DNA from 2 places in the Rhizobium sp. AN80A genome. Region 1 is predicted to be linked to the other one. Evidence: riboswitches for the same ligand, from Rfam matches in the RefSeq annotation. Region 1 holds a riboswitch; the other holds the start of a gene.
What was found. Region 1 has a riboswitch for FMN ahead of ribB (3,4-dihydroxy-2-butanone-4-phosphate synthase). Riboswitches for the same ligand answer to the same signal wherever they lie in the genome.
Positions count from the first base shown of each region.

Region 2: it holds a riboswitch for FMN, as region 1 does, so the genes downstream of both, P3R82_RS18035 (DMT family transporter) here and ribB (3,4-dihydroxy-2-butanone-4-phosphate synthase) in region 1, are expected to answer to the same signal.

Region 1 is NZ_JASJPX010000001.1:417,917-427,678, forward strand. It holds gene kdpC (potassium-transporting ATPase subunit KdpC) at 1-294, opposite strand, end outside; partial or broken gene kdpB (potassium-transporting ATPase subunit KdpB) at 355-2,443, opposite strand; gene kdpA (potassium-transporting ATPase subunit KdpA) at 2,653-4,356, opposite strand; gene P3R82_RS02010 (K(+)-transporting ATPase subunit F) at 4,388-4,477, opposite strand; gene P3R82_RS02015 (hypothetical protein) at 4,494-4,619, opposite strand; FMN riboswitch at 4,848-4,991, shown strand; gene ribB (3,4-dihydroxy-2-butanone-4-phosphate synthase) at 5,102-5,728, shown strand; gene P3R82_RS02025 (helix-turn-helix domain-containing protein) at 5,908-6,834, shown strand; partial or broken gene P3R82_RS02030 (alpha-N-arabinofuranosidase) at 6,942-8,453, shown strand; gene ugpC (sn-glycerol-3-phosphate ABC transporter ATP-binding protein UgpC) at 8,699-9,762, shown strand, end outside.
Region 2 is NZ_JASJPX010000003.1:1,312,065-1,321,826, reverse strand. It holds gene P3R82_RS18060 (GGDEF domain-containing protein) at 1-984, opposite strand, end outside; gene clpP (ATP-dependent Clp endopeptidase proteolytic subunit ClpP) at 1,369-2,007, shown strand; partial or broken gene clpX (ATP-dependent Clp protease ATP-binding subunit ClpX) at 2,290-3,566, shown strand; gene lon (endopeptidase La) at 3,982-6,396, shown strand; gene hupB (DNA-binding protein HupB) at 6,602-6,877, shown strand; FMN riboswitch at 7,000-7,149, shown strand; gene P3R82_RS18035 (DMT family transporter) at 7,238-8,140, shown strand; gene P3R82_RS18030 (inorganic diphosphatase) at 8,269-8,868, shown strand; gene P3R82_RS18025 (aldo/keto reductase) at 8,944-9,762, opposite strand, start outside.

The DNA of each region.
Region 1 (9,762 bases):
GACGCGATCGATCAGCTTCTGGCTGGTCGGGCCGAGGTTGGAGCCGCTGGAGGCGCTCGCATTGTAGCCGTCGCCGGCGGCCGACGGGCGTCCGTGAAAATAAGTGTCGCCGGTAAAGGCCTGACCGATCAGGGCCGACCCGACAACCGTGCCGTTTTTCTCGATCAGGCTGCCATTGGCCTGTTTCGGGAAAAGCGCCTGAGCCGCGCCGGTCATGGCAAGCGGATAGACGAGGCCGGTGATTGCCGTGGTTGCAACGATCATCACGATGGCTGGGCGAAGCTGTTTCAACATGGTGAACTCCTGGAATTCGAATGAGGGCGTGGGCCGGGCGCCTCGCGTCCAGCCCTGAAATCATGCAAGGCCGAGAGAGGCGACGATCATGTCGATCGCCTTGATGCCGATGAAGGGTACGATGATGCCGCCGACGCCGTAGATCAGCAGATTTCGCGACAGCAGCGCACCGGCACCGATCGGCCGATAGCGCACACCCTTCAGAGACAGCGGAATCAGCGCGATGATGATCAGCGCGTTGAAGATGATCGCCGACAGGATGGCGCTTTGCGGGGTCGACAGGCCCATGATGTTCAGGACGCCGAGCTGCGGATAGAACGTCAGGAACATCGCCGGGATGATCGCGAAATACTTGGCGATATCGTTGGCGATCGAGAAGGTGGTGAGCGCGCCGCGCGTCATCAGCAGCTGCTTGCCGATCTCCACGATCTCGATCAGCTTTGTCGGATCGCTGTCGAGATCGACCATGTTGCCGGCTTCGCGGGCTGCGACGGTGCCGGTGTTCATGGCGACGCCGACATCGGCCTGGGCGAGCGCCGGGGCGTCGTTGGTGCCGTCGCCGCACATCGCGACAAGCTTGCCCTTCGCCTGTTCCTCGCGCATCAGCGCCAGCTTCATCTCAGGCGTTGCCTGCGCCAGGAAGTCGTCGACGCCTGCCTCGGCCGCGATGGCCGCGGCGGTCAGCGGATTGTCGCCGGTGATCATCACGGTGCGGATACCCATGCGTCGCAGCTCGGCGAACCGCTCGCGGATGCCACCCTTCACGATGTCCTTCAGCTGCACCACCCCAAGCAGCTTGCCGTCCCGGGCAACCGCGAGCGGTGTGCCGCCGCTCTTTGCGACCTCGTCGGCGATCGACTGGAGTTCGCGGGCGGTGTCGTTGTTGACGTGCAGCGCGACGGCGGCATTGCCGGTGGCAATCGCGGGAGAGCCATTCACGTAAGCCAGCATCGAATCGACGGCGCCCTTGCGGATGGATGATCCCTCGATATCCACACCACTCATGCGGGTCTGCGCGGTGAACGGCACGAAGGTTGCCTTCAGATGGCTCATGTCGCGGCCACGGATGGCGTATTTTTCCTTGGCGAGGACGACGATCGAGCGGCCCTCCGGGGTTTCGTCGGCAAGCGAGGCCAGCTGCGCGGCATCGGCAAGCTCCTGCTCGCTGACGCCACGCACAGGATGGAATGCGGTTGCCTGGCGGTTGCCGAGGGTGATCGTGCCCGTCTTGTCGAGCAGCAGCGTGTCGATGTCGCCGGCGGCCTCCACGGCCCGGCCCGACATGGCGAGCACGTTGAAACGGACCAACCGGTCCATGCCGGCAATGCCGATTGCGGAAAGAAGCGCGCCGATCGTTGTCGGGATCAGCGTCACGAACAGGGCGACGAGCACGATGATCGGGATCGAGCCGCCAGCATAGGCCGCGAAGCTCGGGATGGTCGCGGTGGCAAGGACGAAGATCAGCGTCATGCCTGCAAGCAGGATGTTGAGTGCGATCTCGTTGGGCGTCTTCTGCCGTTCCGCGCCTTCGACCAGCGCGATCATCCGGTCGATGAAGGTCGAGCCGGCGGCCGCCGTGATGCGCACGCGGATCTCGTCGGAGAGCACCTGCGTGCCGCCGGTGACGGCCGAACGGTCGCCGCCGGATCTCGCGAATGACGGGCGCGGATTCGCCGGTGATGGCGGCCTCGTTGACGGAAGCGACGCCCTCGATCACTTCACCGTCCGACGGAATGATGTCGCCGGCTTCGACCAGCACGATATCGCCGACCTTCAGGCTGGTGCCCGGGACCGTCCTGTAGCTGGTCCTGTTCTCCCCGGTCAGAAGCTTGGCCTGGGTTTCGGTGCGCGATTTGCGCAGCGATTCCGCCTGCGCCTTGCCGCGCCCTTCGGCGACGGCCTCGGCGAAGTTGGCGAAGAGCACGGTGAACCAGAGCCACAGATTGACCTGGAAGGAGAAACCGAGATCGCCGCCACCCGAGACCAGATCACGCAGGAAGAGCACGGTCGTCAGAACGGAAACCGTGGCGACGACGAACATGACGGGGTTGCGGGCGAGCGTGCGCGGGTCCAGCTTTTTGAAGGCAGCACCCACGGCGGGAATGAGAATGCGAGTATCCAGGATGCTCGCGGATTTTGCCTGGCTCATAGGAGACTCCAGCTTTCGAAAGGAAACGAGGGGATCGGACCTGTCCGATCAGCCGATTAGAATTTTGAAGGCACAGGCGAGAACGAGCAGGACAGCCATCATGGCGATGATGATGTCGGTACCTCTCGCCTGCGGCTGGCGCTCACGCCCCGATCGTCTGGGGCGTGCTGTCTGGTTTCGTCTGATGTGACGGAGGATCATGATCCCACCTAGAAGGTTTGGCCGGCGACCATGGCGAGGTGTTCGACGACGGGGCCGAGCGCCAGGGCCGGGAGGAAGGTCAGGCCGCCGACGATGACGATGGTGCCGACCAGCATGCCGACGAAGAGCGGGCCGTCGGTCGGAAATGTTCCTGCCGATGCCGGCACGGTCTTCTTGGCGATCAGCGATCCGGCGATTGCGAGAGCCGGGATGATGACCAGGAAGCGTCCCATCAGCATGCCCAGCCCGAGCGTGATGTTGTACCAGGGCGTGTTGCCGGTGAGGCCGCCGAAAGCCGAGCCGTTGTTGGCGGCAGCCGACGTATAGGCGTAGAGGATCTCGGAGAATCCATGCGGCCCGGCCGTTCCCACCGACGCGACGGCGGAGGGAAGCACGCTCGCGATCGCGGTGAACACCAGCATGGCGAGCGGCAGGCAGAGGATGGCGAGCACGGCCATCTTCATTTCCTTCGCCTCGATCTTCTTGCCGAGATATTCCGGCGTGCGGCCGACCATCAGGCCCGCCACGAAGACGGCGACGATGATGAACAGAACGATGCCGTAGAAGCCCGCGCCCACGCCGCCGACGATGACCTCGCCGAGCTGCATGTTGATCAGCGGAATGAGGCCGCCAAGTGCCGTGAAGCTGCCATGCATCGCATTGACCGCGCCGCAGGATGCCGCGGTGGTGATGACGGCGAAGAGCGACGACATGACGATGCCGAAACGCACTTCCTTGCCTTCCATGTTGCCGCCGCCAAGGCCGAAGGCCTGCATCAGCGGGTTGCCGGCCGCTTCCGCCCAGTAGGTCACGCCGACGCCGATGATGAAGAGCACACCCATGGCGGCAAGGATCGCCCAGCCCTGACGCTGGTTGCCGACCATGCGCCCGAAGACGTTGGTGAAGGCCGCGCCGATCACGAAGATCGACAGCATCTGCAGCATGTTCGAATAATTGTCGGGGTTTTCGAACGGGTGCGCGGAGTTGGCGTTGAAGAAGCCGCCACCATTCGTGCCAAGCATCTTGATGGCGAGCTGTGACGCCACCGGCCCGACTGCGATCGTCTGTTGCGCGCCTTCGAGCGTCGTCGCGTTGACATAGGGACCAAGCGTCTGGGGGACGCCGAGATAGACATATACCAGCGTCAACACGATGCATATGGGCAGCAGGACATAGAGCGTGACGCGGGTCATATCGACCCAGAAATTGCCTATTGCCTTGCCCGACGCGCGCGCGAAGGCGCGGATCAGCGCCACCGCGATCGCCATCCCTGTTGCCGCCGAGACGAAGTTCTGGACCGTCAGGCCCATCATCTGCGTGAGATAGGACATCGTGCTTTCGCCGCCGTAGTTCTGCCAGTTGGTATTGGCGACGAAGCTGGTGGCGGTGTTGAAGGAGAGCTCGGGCCCGACCGCTGTCATGCCCGCCGGATTAAGGGGCAGCATCCCTTGGAAACGCAGCAGCAGATAGAGCACGAGGACGCCGAGCAGATTGAACGTCAGCATCGCGAGCGTATACGACGTCCAGTGCTGGTCCTCGCGCTCGCTGGTTCCGGCGATGCGGTAAAGTTCCCGTTCGATCGGAACGAGGACGGGAGAGAGCAGGGTGCGCTCGCCGCCGAACACGCGGGTCATATAGCCACCCAGCGGCTTGACGAGCACGACAAGGATTCCGCAAAACAGCAGAATCTGTAACCATCCAATGAGGGTCATGAGACGAAACTTTCAATACGAGCGGCGACGGTCAGAAGCGCTCGGGGCGAATGAGGGCGTAGGTGAGGTAGACGGCGAGGAACACCGTCACCGCACCGCTGAGCACGTAGTCAAAAATCATGGCGTATGGCCTCGGTTCAGAGTGCGTCGCATGCCTTGACGTAGGCAAAGCAGAGCGCGAAAAAAATCACGGCGGTGCCGATCAGAACGATGTCCATCATCGGTCGCATTTCCTTCCAGATGTTTCGAAGCGGTGAGGTCATCGAGATGCCTGCAACCGGCGGACGATCTTGGTCCGCACGTGAGTTATGCTGCCGATCCGCATAAAGGGTCGAGACGGACGCCCGGCGTCCCAAATAAAAAAGCTATAAAGATTTCAGGCATCCATCCGAGCCATGGCGGCCGCAAATGATTGAACACTGCGTTCGGTCAGCGCCCCCGGTTTGGATCGTCCAGCACTTGCGGAATGCGCCTGTATTCGCTTATGGTCGCTTCGTTCTCAGGGCGGGGTGCAATTCCCCACCGGCGGTATCGAGGAAACTCGGAGCCCGCGAGCGCCTTCGGTGAAACGAAGGGTCAGCAGATCCGGTGAGATGCCGGAGCCGACGGTATAGTCCGGATGGAAGAGAGCAATGCAGCGAACGTCGCATCCGTGCGGCGTCTCCATGCTTGTTCGCCCAAGGGATGATTGTGGCCTTACGGCCATGTACGCCGCGCAAGCGGCTAACCCTTGAAAGGCATGACGTTGACTATTTCCAGGATTGAAGATGCGGTTGCCGCGATGTCGCGCGGCGAAATCGTCGTGGTCGTCGATGATCGCGACCGCGAAAACGAAGGCGATCTCGTGATCGCCTCCGAGAAGGTGACGCCGCAGGCGATCGCATTCATGATGAACCACGCCCGCGGGCTGATTTGCGTCGCGATGGAGGGCGAGCGTCTCGACGAGCTCGACATCCCGCTGATGGTTCCGCGCAACACCGAAATGTTGAAGACGGCGTTCACCGTCTCGGTCGACTACATTCCCGAAACGACCACCGGCATTTCGGCCGCCGACCGCGCCGCCACCGTTCGCGCGCTGGTGGGCTCGAATGCGCGGCCGGACGATTTCGCGCGGCCGGGCCACATCTTTCCCCTTCGCGCCCATCCCGATGGGGTCCTGTCGCGCCCCGGGCATACGGAAGCGGCCGTCGATCTCGCCAGACTGGCGGGGTTGCCGGCCTCCGGCGTGATCTGCGAGGTCGCGAACGACGATGGCACGATGGCCCGTCTGCCGGAGCTCGAGCATTTCGCCGAGCGCCATGGCCTGCACCTGATCACCATCGAGGATCTGATCGCCTACAGACGAGGCGAGGCTCCGGTCAAGGCCGCATAACATACGGCGGAGTTCAACGCCGCTCCTATGCAATCACCTCGCTCGTCATGCGAGCGAGGTGATTGTCGTCAGCTTGTCACGAAAACGTAACACGACGCTGCCGTCCCGATTGAATCTATCGAGATTGCTGATATGTAACGTAGTTCTTTATTCTCTTACCTACGTGCGATCGGAAACCCATGAGCCGCAATTTTCTTGTCGTCGATCCCGAGGAAGGCATGCCCATCCTGAAGGGGCTGGCATCGCCGGCAAGGGTTTCCGTATTGAAGCTCCTGCACGAAAAAGGCCCTCTCAACGTCAACGAAATCGCTGATATTCTTGAGTTGCCGCAGTCCAGCGTCTCGACCAACGTGCAGATGCTGGAGGAGGCGGGGCTGATCCGCACAGAGACGCAGAAGGCGCGAAAGGGCAACCAGAAGGTCTGTCACAGCGTCTATGACGAGATCCTCGTCGTCTTCAAGAATGAAATCAAGGAAACCGAACCGGATGCGATCGAGGTGGCGATGCCGCTTGGTCTCTATACCAGCTATGATGTGACCGCACCCTGCGGCCTCTGTTCGGTGGATGGCATCATCGGCCTGCTCGACGTGCCCAATACTTTCCTCGATCCGGACCGCATGAAGACGGCGCTGATCTGGTTCACGCGCGGGCATGTCGAATACCAGTTTCCCAACAATGCCAGGCTGACCAACACCCGCGTCCGCGAGATCGAGTTCGTCATGGAACTGAGTTCGGAAGTGCCCGGAACCAGCGCCGACTGGCCTTCCGATATCACGCTCACGGTCAATGGCATCGACATCGGCACCTGGACGTCTCCGGGCGATTTCGGCGACAAACGTGGGGCTTTCACGCCGGATTGGTGGAAATTGAAGGGCTCGCAATACGGCAAGCTGAAGAGCTTCCGTATCAACGACGAGGGTGCCTTCGTCGATGGGTTGCGCATTTCCGACGTGGCGCTTTCGGATCTGAAGCTCGACGAGCACCACTCGATTCGCCTGCGCATCGGCGTTCGCGACGACGCCAAGCACCCTGGCGGCATCAACATTTTCGGCCGCGGTTTCGGCAATTACGACCAGGACATCCTGCTGCGTATCAAAACACGCTAGACTGTATCCGATTTTCCGAATTTTGCCCTTGACCGCGGCCGACGCTTCCGCTTTATTCATCGTAAATTGTGATATAAATCACAAAAAATGATATGGTGGAGGATATCATGAAGGCGGCGGTTATCGCGCACAGCAAATACACGATCTCGGACATCGATCCGCGCCTGTACGGCTCGTTTATCGAGCACCTGGGCCGCGCCGTCTATACCGGCATCTATGAACCCGGTCACGAGACCGCCGACGAAAACGGCATGCGCAGGGACGTGATCGATCTGGTCAAGGAGCTCAACGTTCCGATCGTGCGCTATCCCGGCGGCAACTTCGTGTCGGCCTATAATTGGGAAGACGGCATCGGCCCGAAGGAAAGCCGCCCGACGCGCCTCGATCTTGCCTGGCACACCTCCGAAAGCAACCAGGTCGGCATGCACGAATTCGCCGACTGGTGCGTCTCGGCCAAGACCGAGATGATGCTGGCCGTCAATCTCGGCTCGCGCGGCCTCGATGAAGCCCGCAATTTCCTCGAATATGTCAATCATCCCGGCGGCAGCGAGTGGAGCGACAAGCGCATCGCCAATGGCCGCTCCGAGCCCTGGGACGTCAAGCTCTGGTGCCTCGGCAACGAGATGGACGGCCCCTGGCAGATCGGTCACAAGACCGCCGACGAGTATGGCCGGCTGGCGCATGAAACCGCCAAGGCGATGCGCGCCTTCGACAGCTCGCTCGAACTCGTCGTCTGCGGCTCGTCCAACGCCCATATGCCGACCTATCCGGAATGGGAGGCGACCGTTCTCGATCACACCTATAACGAGGTCGATTACATCTCGCTGCACATGTATTTCGGAGAATCGCGCAAAGAACACGGCGAACTATCTCGCCCGCAGCATCGAACTCGACAACTACATCGGCACGGTTGCCGGCGTCATCGACTATATCAAGGCGAAGAAGCGCTCGACCAAGGACGTCTACATCTCCTTCGACGAGTGGAACGTCTGGTACCACTCCAAGGAGCGCGACAAGGCGACGCTCGCGGGCGCCAATGGCTGGCCGCACGCGCCGGCGCTGCTCGAGGACGATTATAACTTCGAGGACGTGCTGCAGGTCGGCTGCATCCTGAACACCTTCATCAACCGCGCCGATGTCGTGAAGATCGCCTGCCTGGCGCAGCTGGTCAACGTCATCGCGCCGATCATGACGACGCCGGCCGGCGCGGCATGGCGCCAGACGATCTTCTACCCCTACTACTTCGCCTCGGTCTATGGCGCGGCACGGCCCTGAAGTTGATGGTCGACAGCCCGACTTACGAGGTCGACGACGTCGGCAGCGTTCCCTACCTCGACGTCTCGGCCGTCCACGACAAGGGCGCCGGCGTCGTTACCTTCTTCATCGTCAACCGTCACGGTACGGAAGCGCTTGATCTCGACGTCAGCCTGCTCGAATTCGGCAACCTCAAGGTCATCGACGATCAGGTCATTGCCCATTCGGATCTCGCCATCACCAACACGGCCGAAAAGCCGGACAATGTCGTTCCGGTGAAGGCCAGCGGCTCCGCATTCGCCGATGGCAAGCTGACGGCGAAGATCGCGCCTTTGTCCTACCGCGTGATCCGGCTGCAGGCCTGATTATAAATCACGATATCTGATACATATCGAAGATATGTTGACATCGAAGTTGTATGATTTAACGTCGACGCACCAGATTTGACGTGCCACTGGGAGGAAAAGATGGGAGCTACCGCTTCTGTTTTGGCACCATCATGGACGAAGGGCGGCCTGCTCGTCGAGGCAGGCGCCATTCGAGCCGTTTCGTGCCAACCATGTGTTCATATCGGATTTTCGGATTCCGACTGCATCTTGGGAGCAGCCGGATGACGGCCAATATCGAAATCAGCAATGTCAGCAAGCGCTATGGTTCGATGACCGTGCTCGACGGCTTGTCGCTGTCGATCAAGGCCAACGAGTTCATGGTCTTCCTCGGCCCCTCCGGCTGCGGGAAATCCACGCTTCTGAGGATGATCGCCGGGCTTGAGAGTGTCGATGACGGCACGATCTCGATCAACGGCGAGCGCATCGATACGCTGCCACCCGGCCAGCGCGACATCGCCATGGTGTTCCAGAGTTACGCGCTCTATCCGCACATGACGGTCGCTGACAACATGGCCTTCGGGCTGCGCAACATCGCGGTTCCATCGGATGTGATCACGGCGCGCGTGGCCGAGGCCGCCCGTATGCTCGAGATCGGTCATCTCCTGGAACGTAAGCCTGGCCAGCTCTCCGGCGGCCAGCGCCAGCGCGTCGCCATCGGCCGCGCCATCGTCAAGGAACCCAAGGCATTCCTGTTCGACGAGCCATTGTCCAACCTCGATGCGGCGTTGCGCGTCCGCACACGCGTCGAACTGGCGCAGCTTCGCAACCGCGTGAAGTCGACGATGATCTTCGTGACCCACGACCAGATCGAGGCGATGACGCTGGCCGATCGCATCGTCGTCATGAACAACCGCAAGATCGAGCAGATCGGCACACCGATGGAGATCTACTCCCGCCCGGCCAGCCGCTTCGTCGCGACTTTCGTCGGTTCGCCGACGATGAACTTTCTCGATGTCGGCATAGCGGAAGAGAACGGCTTCATCACCGCCAAATTGCCTGATGGCACGCAACTCAAGACCGCCATCCGCGCCGCCGGTCTCGGTGGCGGCAACCATGCGCTCGGCATTCGCGCCGAGGCGGTGAAGATCGCCAACGGCGTCCCCGCCACCACCAGGGGCAAGGTCGATGTGCTCGAACGCCTGGGCGATCGCACGCTGCTCTATACCAGGCTCACGGATGGCAGCGTCATCGTCGCCGAGGATATCGGCAACAGCCGTGTCGCGATCGGCGACGAAGTCGGGCTGACGCTCGACGGCGGCAGAACGCATCTATTCAACGACGACGG
Region 2 (9,762 bases), on a different contig from region 1:
GGTGCTGACGGGAACGCGGCAGAACTCGGTGCGGATCGTTTCGGCGAGCGCTTCCGCCTCGGTCTGGTCGGAAACGCTCGTGAAGGCCGCGAACTCCTCGCCGCCCATGCGCCCGAACACGCCGGCTGGCGTGAACTGCTGCGCCGTGCGTGCAAACACCGTCAGCACGGCATCGCCGCTCTGGTGACCGAAGCGATCGTTGATGCGCTTGAAATTGTCGAGATCAAACAGAAGAACGGCCACCTGCCGGTTCTCGTCGAATGCCTTTGTCTGGATACGCGTGAACTGCGAAAACAGTCCGCGGCGATTGAGAACACCTGTCAGCGTGTCGGTCAGGCTGAGGAGACGCAGCTTCTGCTCCGAACGCCCCATGATGAGGCGAACCGTCAGCGCACAGGCGAGTGTCAACATCAGCGCCGTACCCATCGCCGCGATCCCCGCGATATTGGCCGCTGTCATATCGTCGGGCGACAACACCGCGATCGCGCCCGCGGCCACGAAACTGATGCAGCTCTGAAGAATGAACATGACCGCGAGCTTGGCGCGCGCCGACTCCCTGTTGAGGCCGGGCGAGCTCACCGCCATTGTCAGCGCTGTCGCGCCGGTTGCCGAAGCGAGATTGTAGAGGGCGACCCGGTTCGGATAGTCGTCGTGCACCCAGGGCAGGAACACGCCGGCCAGCCAGACGGCCGGCGGCAGCAGCACCCACCATTCGATCTTGCGTCGGTCGAGCGCCAGATATCCGGCCACCCAGGCGCTCTGGCCGAAAAGTGCTATCGTATTGCCGGTCTCGATCGACAGATAGCTCGGAATGTAGGCACGCAACGCCACCATTCCGAAGCCGATGCCGCTGAGCATGAAACCCAGGCCCCAGTAGAAATAAGTCTTGTCTCGGACATTGTGGCGCCAGGCAATGAACGCGACCAGCGCGAGCGTCAAAGCCTCGGTGCACCAAATGGCCAGTCCTGTCGTAACATTGAACACGGCAATACCCCTTGTATGACCGCATCCTCGCTAAATAAGCTGGCGACTTTCTTAATCGGAAAGCGGTAGCCCGCAGGCGCCTTCCGTTATCTGGCGATAGGCTTTCCACGAGGTAAATGAAGGCGCCCCGTGGAGCGCGAATTCAGCATTTCTTCATCTTGCTGAAGAGAAAAGCTGTGAGCCGGGAGTATGGCCGCCAACCGTTAATGACGGTTTCGAAGAATCTCCCTACAGAGGGCTCATCAAAACAGGCATGGTTTCCCGCCGTCTTAACGTTATCCCAAGGCGCGTCTTGAAGAGAAGGGTAGGGAAGTTCTATGTAGGGATAACGCATTTTCTTTGATTCCCGGCGTCGGGCCGGAAAGACGTTGACAAAGGACGCACATGAGAAACCCAGTCGATACCGCTATGGCCCTCGTGCCGATGGTTGTGGAACAGACCAATCGCGGTGAACGCTCCTACGACATTTATTCGCGCCTGCTCAAGGAACGCATCATCTTCCTGACGGGTCCGGTCGAGGATCACATGGCGACGCTCGTCTGCGCCCAGCTGCTTTTCCTCGAGGCCGAAAACCCCAAGAAGGAAATCGCGCTCTACATCAATTCGCCGGGTGGCGTCGTCACCGCCGGCATGGCGATCTACGATACGATGCAGTTCATCAAGCCTGCCGTGTCGACGCTGTGCATCGGCCAGGCCGCGTCCATGGGCTCGCTGCTTCTGGCGGCCGGTGACAAGGACATGCGTTTCGCCACGCCGAACTCGCGCATCATGGTTCACCAGCCGTCGGGCGGCTTCTCGGGCCAGGCCTCGGACATCGAACGTCATGCGCGCGACATTCTCAAAATGAAGCGCCGCCTCAACGAAGTCTACGTCAAGCACACGGGCCGGACGTACGAGGAAGTTGAAAAGACGCTCGACCGTGACCATTTCATGGATGCGGCGGAAGCCAAGGACTGGGGCGTGATCGACAAGGTCCTGACGTCTCGTGTCGAGATCGAAGGTGACACGCCTAGTCAGAACTAGGGATGGTGTTTTCTCCGCCACAGTTCTATCTCATTTGTGATCGAACTAGGGAATAAACCGAGTGGCGGGTGAACCAATCTCAAGTATTAATGCTATGTTGAATTCTTATGACATAGCATTTGGCTTCGAAGGGGAGTTCGTTGCCGCCGGGGCCATGACGGCCTAGTCTGGACCCGGTTCGTACCCTTGACGGCCTTGGCCGGCTGTAGCTCCAAGTGGGGGCAGGCCAATGAGTGGACCGCACTTTCACCTTGAAATGCGGCGTGCTGGAAGGAAAGTGATATGAGCAAAGTCAGCGGCAGCAACGGCGGCGACTCTAAGAACACCCTGTACTGCTCCTTCTGCGGAAAGAGCCAGCACGAAGTCCGGAAGCTGATTGCCGGACCGACAGTTTTCATCTGCGATGAATGCGTCGAATTGTGCATGGACATCATCCGCGAGGAAAACAAGTCCTCGATGGTCAAGTCCCGTGACGGCGTTCCCACGCCCCAGGACATCATCAAGGTCCTCGACGAATACGTCATCGGCCAGCGCCAGGCGAAGAAGATCCTGTCCGTTGCCGTGCACAACCATTACAAGCGTCTCGCGCACGCCACGAAGAACGGCGAAATCGAGCTTGCGAAGTCGAACATCATGCTGGTCGGCCCGACCGGTTGCGGCAAGACCTATCTTGCCCAGACGCTCGCCCGCATCATCGACGTTCCCTTCACGATGGCCGATGCCACGACGCTGACCGAAGCCGGCTATGTCGGTGAAGACGTCGAAAACATCATTCTGAAGCTTCTGCAGGCCGCCGACTACAACGTCGAGCGCGCGCAGCGCGGCATCGTCTACATCGACGAAGTCGACAAGATCTCGCGCAAGTCCGACAACCCGTCGATCACCCGCGACGTGTCGGGCGAAGGTGTGCAGCAGGCGCTTCTGAAGATCATGGAAGGCACGGTTGCCTCGGTTCCCCCGCAGGGTGGCCGCAAGCATCCGCAGCAGGAATTCCTGCAGGTCGACACCACGAACATCCTGTTCATCTGCGGTGGCGCCTTTGCTGGTCTCGACAAGATCATCTCGGCCCGTGGCGAAAAGACCTCGATCGGCTTCGGCGCGAGCGTTGCCGCTCCGGATGACCGTCGCGTCGGCGAAGTGCTGCGTGAACTGGAGCCGGAAGATCTCGTCAAGTTCGGCCTGATCCCCGAGTTCATCGGTCGTCTGCCGGTTCTGGCGACGCTCGAGGACCTCGATGAAGACGCGCTGATCCAGATCCTGTCGGAGCCGAAGAACGCGCTCGTCAAGCAGTATCAGCGCCTGTTCGAGATGGAAGATGTCGAACTGACCTTCCACGAGGACGCCCTTCGCGAAATCGCCCGCAAGGCGATCACCCGCAAGACCGGCGCCGCGGCCTGCGTTCGATCATGGAAAAGATCCTGCTCGACACGATGTTCGAACTGCCGACGCTCGAAGGCGTACGCGAAGTCGTCATCTCCGACGAAGTCGTCCGCGGCTCCTCGCGTCCGCTCTACATCTACGCTGATCGCCAGGAAGAAAAGGCCAACGCCTCGGCCTAAGTATCAGCGCGATACGAAGCGTGAATTCAAGGGGCTTGCCGTTGGCAGGCCCCTTTCTATTTGAAAAACCGTTCGCGGCACCTGCAAATGCCGATAAAACTTGCTGATGAAGCCCGAAACCACGTTCGTTGCCGTTGCGAATTCATCCGCCCTTGGCAATTATGGAATGATTCCGTTGGTGTGTTTCGGCGTTGTATTTTAGCCGGTTCGGAAATGGTCAGCGCCGGTCCAGCTAGGCGCGACATAGTGAGGTGTTCCGTTGTAGCATAGCTGTCATGTCCAAGCGGACACGGGCCATGTGGCAGCTTGAAAAGCATAGTCAGAACCTCCACTTGTTAATCCAAGTGAGAGTGCGGCCGGTCCCAAACGGCCGCGCCAGAAGAGCCCGGCAACGGGACGATGGAAAGGAAATAAAATGACGAAGAAAACGTCAGTTGCGAGCACCGCTTATCCAGTATTGCCCCTGCGCGACATCGTGGTCTTTCCGCACATGATCGTACCTCTCTTCGTAGGCCGCGAGAAATCGATCCGCGCGCTCGAGGAAGTCATGGGCTCGGACAAGCAGATCATGCTCGTCACGCAGATCAATGCCAGCGACGATGATCCCGAACCGTCCGCCATCCACAATGTCGGTACCGTCGCCAATGTTCTGCAGCTGCTGAAGCTTCCCGACGGAACCGTCAAGGTTCTCGTCGAAGGCCGCGCGCGCGCCGAAATCGACGCCTACACCGACCGCGAGGATTTCTACGAAGCCCTCGGTCACGTGCTCGAGGAGCCGCACGACGATCCGGTCGAACTGGAAGCGCTGAGCCGCTCGGTCGTGTCCGAGTTCGAGAGCTACGTGAAGCTCAACAAGAAGATCTCGCCCGAAGTTGTTGGCGCCGCCAGCCAGATCGACGATTATTCGAAGCTGGCCGATACGGTTGCCTCGCACCTGTCGATCAAGATCACCGAGAAGCAGGAGATGCTGGAAACCACCAGCGTCAAGGCACGCCTCGAAAAGGCGCTCGGCTTCATGGAAGGTGAGATCTCGGTCCTTCAGGTCGAGAAGCGCATCCGCTCGCGCGTCAAGCGCCAGATGGAGAAGACCCAGCGCGAATACTACCTGAATGAGCAGATGAAGGCGATCCAGAAGGAGCTCGGCGACGGCGAGGAAGGCCGCGACGAGATGGCCGAGCTGGAAGAGCGCATCTCCAAGACCAAGCTCTCCAAGGAAGGTCGCGAGAAGGCGGATGCCGAGCTGAAGAAGCTGCGTCAGATGAGCCCGATGTCGGCGGAAGCCACCGTCGTGCGCAACTATCTCGATTGGCTGCTCGGTATTCCGTGGTCGAAGAAGTCGAAGATCAAGACGGATCTCAACAACGCCGAAAAGATCCTCGAAGCCGATCACTTCGGTCTCGACAAGGTCAAGGAGCGCATCGTCGAGTATCTGGCTGTCCAGGCCCGCGCGACCAAGATCAAGGGCCCGATCCTGTGCCTCGTCGGACCTCCGGGTGTCGGCAAGACCTCGCTCGCCCAGTCGATCGCCAAGGCGACCGGCCGTGAGTATGTCCGCATGGCGCTCGGTGGCGTTCGTGACGAAGCTGAAATCCGCGGTCACCGCCGCACCTACATCGGCTCGATGCCCGGCAAGGTCATCCAGTCTATGAAGAAGGCGAAGAAGTCAAACCCGCTCTTCCTGCTCGATGAAATCGACAAGATGGGCCAGGATTTCCGCGGCGATCCGTCGTCGGCTCTGCTCGAAGTGCTCGATCCGGCACAGAACTCGACCTTCATGGACCACTACCTCGAGGTCGAATACGATCTGTCCGACGTGATGTTCATCACGACGGCGAATACGCTGAACATTCCGGCACCTCTCATGGACCGCATGGAAGTCATCCGTATCGCCGGCTACACCGAGGACGAAAAGCGCGAGATCGCCAAGCGGCACCTGCTGCCGAAGGCCATCAAGGAACATGCTCTGCAGCCGAACGAATTCTCGGTTTCGGACGATGCCCTGATGGCGATTAGCCAGCAGTACACACGCGAAGCCGGTGTCCGTTCGTTCGAGCGTGAACTGATGAAGCTCGCCCGCAAGGCGGTCACCGAGATCATCAAGGGTAAGACGAAATCGGTCGCGGTTACCGCCGAGAACATTTCGGACTATCTGGGCGTTCCGCGCTTCCGTCACGGCGAAGCCGAGGGCGAGGATCAGGTCGGTGTCGTCACCGGTCTGGCCTGGACCGAGGTTGGTGGTGAACTGCTGACGATCGAAGGCGTCATGATGCCGGGCAAGGGTCGCATGACCGTGACCGGCAACCTGAAGGACGTGATGAAGGAATCGATTTCTGCGGCGGCGTCCTACGTTCGCTCGCGTGCCGTCGATTTCGGCATCGAGCCGCCGCGCTTCGACAAGTCGGATATCCACGTCCACGTGCCGGAAGGGGCGACCCCGAAGGACGGCCCATCGGCCGGCGTCGGCATGGCAACGGCGATCGTCTCGATCATGACCGGCATCCCTGTTCGTAAGGACGTGGCGATGACCGGCGAGATCACGCTTCGTGGTCGCGTCCTGCCGATCGGCGGATTGAAGGAAAAGCTGCTCGCCGCGCTGCGCGGTGGCATCAAGACTGTTCTGATCCCGGAAGAAAACGCCAAGGACCTGGCGGAGATTCCGGACAATGTGAAGAACAATATGGAGATCATCCCTGTGTCCCGCATGGGCGAGGTGATCAAGCATGCTCTGGTCCGCAGACCGGAGGCGATCGAGTGGGATGGCACGGTGGAAACGCCTGTCATCGCAACGGTCGAAGGGCTCGACGAGACCGGCGCATCCATCGCTCATTGAGCCTTGTTTGCCACATTCGTGCCCTATTGCTTAAAAACCCTGAAAAGGCTGGCATTTTTGCCAGCCTTTTTTTGTGAAAACCGTACGGAGACGCTTGCTTTTCCTTGATTTGCAGGCTCTTTGGGGTGCGGCGGGCCTGATGCACCAACTTCCGTGCCCGGCTATAGATTTGAGTCGTTTCGAACCATTTGAAAGGGGTGGAAACATGAACAAGAATGAACTCGTGTCCGCAGTTGCCGAAAAGGCAGGACTCTCGAAGACCGATGCCGCTTCGGCCGTCGACGCTGTTTTCGAAGTTGTCCAGGCTGAGCTCAAGGGCAAGGGCGACGTTCGCCTCGCTGGTTTCGGTAGCTTCACCGTTTCCCATCGCGCAGCCACCAAGGGCCGCAATCCGTCGACCGGCGCTGAAGTCGACATTCCGGCTCGCAACGTGCCGAAGTTCACGCCCGGCAAGGGCCTGAAGGAAGCCGTCAACGGCTGATTGGATTTGCTTGGCCGCCGGGCAACGAGACCGGCAGCTCAAGTATTCGAAGGGTTCGGCGAAAGCCGGACCCTTTTCGCATTTGCGAGCCTTGCCGCGATCGCCTGTTTGAACTACGCATGGATCATTCTCAGGGCGGGGTGCAATTCCCCACCGGCGGTAAGAGCGCAAGCTTGAGCCCGCGAGCGCCTTTTCATCTCAGGTGAGAAGGGTCAGCAGATCCGGTTGAATTCCGGAGCCGACGGTCATAGTCCGGATGAAAGAGAATGAGCAGGGTACGCGGGGCGGCATCGTCCGCCGCGTCGGCACCCGCGTTCATGCGTCCTGATTTATGTTGGTCCCTTTGTTCGGATGAATGACATGAATCAGACTACCCCGATTTCCGCATCCGCATCGCGTGCGCTTGCCGGTGCAAGCTGGATGGTGCTTGCCGGCATTGCCTTTGCCGTTCTCAACATCGTCACCCAGTGGCTGACGATGACCCTGGTCTTTCCCTCCGCCTCGGTCGCCTTCTGGCAATACGCCTTCGCGCTCGTCTTTTCGCTGCCCTTTCTGTGGAAGACGGGCCTTGCGGCGATGCGCACCCAATATCCCTGGCGCCACGTCGTTCGCGTCGTGCTGGCGGCACTCGGCGTGCAGACCTGGGTCGCCGGTCTTGCGAGCGTGCCGATCTGGCAGGCCATCGCGCTGGTCATGACCTCGCCCTTCTTCATCATCCTCGGCGCCCGCCTGTTCCTGGGCGAACAGGTCGGCGCCGCCCGCTGGAGCGCCACGGCCTGTGGCTTCGCTGGCGCCATGATTATCCTGCAGCCCTGGTCGGACAGTTTCAGCTGGGCGGCCCTTTTGCCGATCGTCTCTGCATTGCTATGGGGCGCCTCGTCGCTGATCACCAAGAGCCTGACGGGAATAGAAAGGCCGGAGACGATCACCGTGTGGCTGCTGGTCCTGCTCACACCGGTCAATGGCGGCCTTGCCCTCGCGGCCGGATTCGCGATGCCAACAGGCACGGTATTGATGTTGCTCGTCGCGGCCGGTCTGCTGACTGTCATGGCGCAATATCTCCTGACGCTGGCCTACAGCGCCGCCGATGCCGCCTATGTCCAGCCCTTCGACGACCTGAAGCTGCCGCTCAACGTTCTCGCCGGCTGGGTGGTCTTCGGCTATGCGCCGGCGGGCTACTTGTGGCTCGGCGCCTGCTTGATTCTGGCGGCCTCGCTTTTCATCATGCGTCACGAGATGAAGCGCGAACGCGGCGCCGCATAGGCGTTGGATGGGCGATCACGAGAATGTCATTTGGATCGCCCCGGGCGCCTGAGACATGTCACATCGCTGTAATGCAAACCCCATAGGCGGATGGCGTTTCTTCGCAATACCAATTGAGGGTATCTCCTATGAAGGCAATTATTTCTGCGGCCGCTGCCGTTCTTCTCACGGCCGGCGTCGCCGCCGCTGCCGACGTTTCCTATCTCGATTTCCCGCAGCCGAACGACGATAGCAAGGAGTTCTTCACGGCGATCGAAATTCCGCAGGGAAGCTTCACCAAGTACGAAATCGACGCCAAGACCGGCCGCATCATCGTGGATCGCTTCCAGTCGATGCCGGTCATCTATCCGGCCAACTACGGCTCCATCACCAGCTCGCTCGGCGGTGACGGCGATCCGCTCGACGCACTCGTCTACACGCGCGAACCGGTCGTTCCGGGCGCCATCATCCGGGTTCGTGCCATCGGCGTGCTGAAGATGGTCGACGGTGGAGATCAGGACGACAAGATCGTTGCCGTTCCGGCCAGCGCCATCGATCCCACCTACGACAAGATCAAGGAAATCAGCGATCTTCCCGAGATCGAGCAGGAGCGCCTGCAGGCCTTCTTCCGCGTCTACAAGCAGCTGCCGGCAAAGCGCAAGGTTGTCGAGGTCAACGGCTTCGACAGCGCCGAGAAGGCACAGGCCGAAGTCGCCGCCTCCATCAAGGCCTTCGCCGAAAAGAAGTAATTCGGGCAAACCCCGGATAAGGAAATGGCCGGGTCGCTGCCCGGCCATTTCTGTTTTGCATGAAGGACGCGGCTGTTACCAGCGCTGGTGCACATGCGGAGCGATCAGCCGCTCGTAGATTTCGTGGCTCGCTGCCATCACCTCGTTCGTCAGCGGCGCCAGGCCGGCGGCCGCCGCATTGGCCTTTGCCTGTTCGGCGTTACGAGCGCCTGGAATGACCACCGTGACGGCGTCGCTCATCAGGATCCAGCGCAGCGCGAATGCCGCCATCGTGGCGCCGGCGGGAACCAGCTTGCGAACCTCCTCGACCGCCTGCAGGCCGACCTCGAACGGCACGCCCGCAAAGGTCTCGCCGACATCGAATGCCTCGCCGTGCCGGTTGAAGTTGCGATGGTCGTCGCTTGCGAACGTCGTCTCGCGGCTGATCTTGCCGGAAAGCAGGCCGCTTGCCAGCGGAACGCGCGCGATGACGGCGATGTTCTTGCGCCGCGCCTCCTGGAAGAACAGATGGCTCGGGCGCTGGCGGAAGAGATTGTAGATGATCTGGATGCTGACCACGCCGGGAAACTCAATCGCCTTCAGCGCCTCCTCGACCTTCTCGACGCTGACGCCATAGCCGCAGATCTTGCCGGCCTTCTGCAGCTCGTTCAGCCCGTCGAAGACATCGGGACGATAAAGCACCTCGGTGGGCGGGCAGTGCAACTGCACGAGATCGAGACTGTCGACCCTGAGGTTCTTCAGGCTGCGGTCGATGAAAGCTTCGAGATTGGCCTTGGTATAGCCATCGGCCACATGCGGATTGAGTCGCCGGCCGGCCTTGGTGGCGACCATCGGGCGCTCGCCGCCACGGCTCTCGAGCACATCGGCGATAATTTTCTCCGAGCGGCCGTCGCC